Regions from separate parts of the Vreelandella venusta genome, predicted to be linked through region 1. Evidence: predicted binding sites of a transcription regulator. Region 1 holds the regulator's gene; the other holds the start of a gene.
What was found. Region 1 encodes LexA, which represses DNA repair genes until DNA is damaged. Its sites were predicted from a motif close to TACTGTNTANNTANACAGTA; they were not measured.

Region 1 (2,457 bases):
ACTTCAAGCGGGATCACATCACCGTTGTACTGCGCTTCCAGCTCATCAAGCGCCGTGTGAAAGCGTTGCGAGAAGGGATCTAAATAGCGTGCAAACACAGCCTGGATAAGCGCCTTTTTAGAGCCAAAGTGGTAATTGACAGCAGCCAAATTAACCCGCGCTTTACTGGTGATATTGCGTAGCGATGTTTCGGCAAAACCACGCTCGGCAAACAGCACCTCAGCGGTATCGAGGATACGTGTTACCGTATCAGATTGCGCCATAGCGCCCTCCAGAAAACGAGTGTTTAAAACATCGTTAAATACTATGCCATAACGCTATTTGGCTCAATCACTTATCTTTAGCTTTTTCCGCGATGCTAAAACGCAGCCTAGGCAGCCATTCAAACACCAGCTATCAGACGCTATCGGGGTTGCCACTGTCATAGCCTCTCAGACTTGCCGCTCCTATCCTTATTCTAGGCACCAATTGCATAACGGACGTCATTGTAAAACGCTCTAACATGTACTGGACAGAGCAACATACTGTATACTTAACCACATACTGTTTAAGCCGACATGTTGCCACTGTCTTGTTCATTTTTTTGGAGTTTGTTATGTCGCGTCCACTTACTGCCCGTCAACAGCATGTTTTTGATTTTATAGTTAAAACGATGGCTGAATTTGGCTATCCACCGACCCGCGCAGAAATTGCCAAAGCGCTAGGTTTTCGCTCCCCGAACGCTGCCGAGGAGCATTTACGAGCACTTGAGCGCAAAGGTGCTATTCGCATTATTCGTAACACCTCACGGGGAATTCGGCTGCCGAATCAGGAACCGCTGGATGTCAGTGATGTCTCGACAACCGCATCTGCCGCCAATGTAGAACCACTACCCAATGGCCTACCAGTCATTGGAGAAGTGGCTGCAGGAAGCCCGATTCTTGCAGCGGAACACATTGATCGTTATTGCCCTCTCCCCGCTGAATACTTTACCCCCAAAGCAGATTACCTACTTCGGGTGCGAGGCTTGTCAATGAAGGATGTAGGCATATTGGAAGGTGACCTTCTTGCCGTACATCGCACCGACCGGGTTCGTGATGGGCAAATTGTAGTAGCAAGGTTAGAAGACGAAGTAACCGTAAAGCGCTTCAAACGGCAGGGCCATACGGTGACACTGATTGCCGAAAACAACGACTTTGCGCCCATAGAAATTGACCTACGCACTCAGCAGCTTGATATCGAAGGGGTAGGAGTTGGCGTTATACGTGGCGGGAACGGCCAAGCACTGGGATAAGCGAGCCAGTGCAAATGCCGGTGAGGCAATCGTTAGATGCCTTACCGGCCTTACACACTTACTGAGAATCTATATAGCGACGATCATTAAACGTAGCTACCCAGCTCGGGTGATACACCAGCAAAATGCTGAGCAACATCCCGGTGATAAAAGCCTCGGAGGGCATTAACAGGGGTAAGAAGCGCGCATACTCTTGGGCTAAGTACACAGCTTCAGAGTCGGTACCCGCCACTATGATTAGCAAGACCGCTGACAACCCTCCGGCCAGCGTTGCCAGCGCCGCGCCAAAAAAGCCGCATACGAATAAGAAGATCATCAAGTTATCCGGCAGGCGCCGGTCTACCCATCGCCATACCAGACCGGTAATGACCGCAGGTACAATGCCGGTTACCAATACATTGGCGCCGAGTAATACCCATTCGTTGCGGCCACTGGCCGACATTGCAACATTAATCAGCACATTGCTGATTAATGCGAGAGGCATTTTGAATACCAGCGTCATTAAGACGGTGAAGACTAAGTGCAAGGTTAACCAATCGACTGCCTGGGCACGCAGTTGCCACATCAACACCACAGCGAGCGTCGCTGCTAACCACCGATGCTGAAGGGACACATCGCCTATCAGTACTCGCCAAGGGCGCAGCCATATCATCCACGCAAGCATACTCAACGATACCAACCACGTCAGCAACAATGCCCAGGGAGCTAAAACACTTTGCGCGAAAGACATGGATGCCCCTATCTACCTGTCAGCTAGCGAGAGGCCAGCTATAAGCTTGAATTGACGAAAACTCTACTTATCTAAACAACACGTTTAGCTGAACACCACGGTCTTATTGCCATGGATCAGTACGCGGTCTTCTAGATGCCAACGTAATCCACGCGCCAAGACTGCTTTTTCGACATCACGCCCAAAACGCACCAGATCCGTTGGCGTGTGACAATGACTTACCCGATGAATATCTTGTTCAATAATCGGCCCTGCATCGAGTTCTTCGGTGACATAGTGACAGGTAGCACCGATTAGCTTAACGCCACGCTGGTAAGCCTGATGATAAGGCTTTGCTCCGGCAAAAGAGGGTAAAAAACTATGGTGGATATTAATGACTCGTCCCGCATACCGCGAGCAGAGCGACGGTGGCAAAATCTGCATGTAACGTGCTAGCACAACGCAGTCAGCTCGC
Region 2 (2,457 bases), 1.0 Mb from region 1:
TCGGTAGGTTCCAAGCTGATGGCAGACAGCTTTCTGGCATTCGAAACGCTGGGTATCCTGGGCTTGGGTATTGTGGCGTTTGGTATTGGCACGGCCGCAGGCGTGTTGATGGCGAAGTTGATGAACTTGGTCAGCAAAATGCCGATTAATCCGCTGATTGGTGCCGCGGGTGTTTCGGCAGTGCCGATGGCTGCGCGAGTGGCTAATAAGGTTGGCTTGGAATCAAATCCGCATAACTTCCTGCTGATGCACGCTATGGGCCCTAATGTAGCCGGTGTTATCGGTTCAGCCGTTGCGGCGGGTGTGATGATTAAATATTTAGGCTAAACCCACTAGTACTGCCATTGCATAGTAAGTCTGGGTAATGGCGGGTATCTTAAACGCGGCTTACCGAGCAACTGCTCGCGTAAGTCGCGTTTTTTATTAGAGATAGTAATGATCTTATGGTGGCGGCACTTTTTGCATATCGAGTGCTGTCTTGAGACGATTTTCAAGCGTAGTAAAATTTAGTGGCTCATCTTTTGGCCAGCCAATCGTGAGGCATACGCCGCTGCCATCGTACTCTGCCTGTTGGATGGGAATTTTCTGCTCATCACACCAGGCGCGCGCGACTGCTTCATGGGCGAAGTTGACACGTAGCAAGTAGCTATCTCGTTCGACGACTTCGCGTGTAGGTAATCTTTCAATCCCGGCATTAACCGCCTGTGCGTAAGCCCGGGCAAGCCCACCAGTGCCCAACTTGGTGCCGCCAAAGTAACGAATCACCACGCAACCTATTTCGCCCATCTGGCTACCGAGCAAGGCTTGATACATGGGCCTACCTGCTGTGCCGCCAGGTTCGCCATCATCAGAGAACCCTATGTGTGTTTGCTCTCCTGGTGGACCAGCAATAAAGGCGGTGCAGTGATGGCTTGCATTGGGATGAGCGGCTTTTGCCGCCTGCAACATCGTATGATAGTCGCCAGTGTTGGGGGCATGGCATATCCAAGTGAGGAAGCGACTTTTTTCAACCTCAATTTCAGCGGTATGCCATGTGGCGGGTGCTAGGTCTGGAACTCGGTAACGCAATCGATGCTCCCTAAAGCGGGTGGCCAATTAGTGGTGCTGAGTGTTGCTAGCGCCATGCCCGACGCCCATCACCATTCCCAGCACTTGAATATCACAATTATGCAGGAAGACGGCAGGCATAGCTGCATCTTCGGGCCATAAGTGAACGCCAAGCCGACTAATTGAAAGTTGTCTTAGGGCAACTTCTCGCTGGTTGATCGTCGCAATAGCGGTTTCTTGATGGCTGCCTTGCTGATAGCGGCGAATAATAATGACATCACCATCGAATAGGTTGCATTCACGCATTCTGTTGCCGCGCACGCGTAGCGCATATGTATTGCGTCGTGTGACACGGGGGGGCGAATAAGCAGGGCGTGCTGTATTCGGCGCTGTTTGAGGTAGCGTATGTTGAGTGATGTTCAGGGGTGTTGGCATTGTCATCGTCATGAGTTTTCTCCAATGCAGCGCCCGCTCCCTAGGCGTGTAATTGAGCAGATTGCTGTGTTTATAATCGGTAGTGTTTTTTCATACAGTGTTTGTAGTATAGACCTGTTTTTGCATACAGTGCTAGTGCTCTGCAGAGTCTATTGTTCTTAAGCGAAGATTGGTTGAAATGTGATGCGACCCCAGACCGCATAGAGCGACTGGCGAGAAAGGGGCTTTCCGTGTAGAGTTCGACGCAAAATCTACGTGCCTGGAGATATTCTTGAGCCTCTGCCTACAAGCCCGACAGCTAGCCTGTGAACGCGATGACCGTTGGCTGTTTGAGGGGTTAGATCTTGATATTCAACGTGGCGAAATAGTGCGCATTGAAGGCCCTAACGGGAGCGGAAAAACGACACTGTTGAAAATTCTCTCAGGCCAATTGAGCGACTACCATGGCGACATTTATTGGAATGGCGACTCGATGCGCGAGGTGCGTGAACATTTTCTCGCCAATCTACTCTATTTAGGGCATGCCCCTGGTATAAAAGCGGGTCTTTCTCCGTTGGAAAACTTGGCGTGGTACCAAGCGCTAAGCGGCGAGAAAGGCGACGATTACCAGCGTGAAGAAGCGCTGGCACAGGTTGGGCTTTGTGGCTTTGAGGATGTGCCCGCAGGCCAGCTTTCCGCAGGGCAGCAGCGGCGAATTGCTCTTGCAAGGCTGACGCTTACTAAACGGGCATTGTGGGTCCTGGATGAACCTTTTACAGCCATTGATCGCCACGGAGTGGCAGCATTAGAAGCGCAGCTTGTTGCACATGCCAACGCGGGCGGCTGTGTATTAGTGACAACACATCATGAATTAACCGCATCATCCGTGCTTAGGCGCGTTCAACTGGGGTAGAAGGAGACAGCGTTGCCAAGCTCACACGCCACGACAGGCATCCCAGAAATGTCGATGCATGCGCCTTCCGGTGGGCTCATGGT

Region 2: a site for LexA is predicted at 1,563-1,582, ahead of IR195_RS03820 (LexA family protein). Genes of this name have one in related genera too.

Annotation. Positions count from the first base shown of each region.
Region 1 is NZ_CP065135.1:1,817,633-1,820,089, reverse strand. It holds gene IR195_RS08625 (TetR/AcrR family transcriptional regulator) at 1-263, opposite strand, end outside; gene lexA (transcriptional repressor LexA) at 596-1,273, shown strand; gene IR195_RS08615 (energy-coupling factor ABC transporter permease) at 1,332-2,003, opposite strand; gene purU (formyltetrahydrofolate deformylase) at 2,088-2,457, opposite strand, start outside.
Region 2 is NZ_CP065135.1:792,934-795,390, forward strand. It holds gene IR195_RS03810 (sodium ion-translocating decarboxylase subunit beta) at 1-327, shown strand, start outside; gene IR195_RS03815 (IMPACT family protein) at 442-1,068, opposite strand; gene IR195_RS03820 (LexA family protein) at 1,096-1,494, opposite strand; gene ccmA (cytochrome c biogenesis heme-transporting ATPase CcmA) at 1,754-2,374, shown strand; gene ccmB (heme exporter protein CcmB) at 2,423-2,457, shown strand, end outside.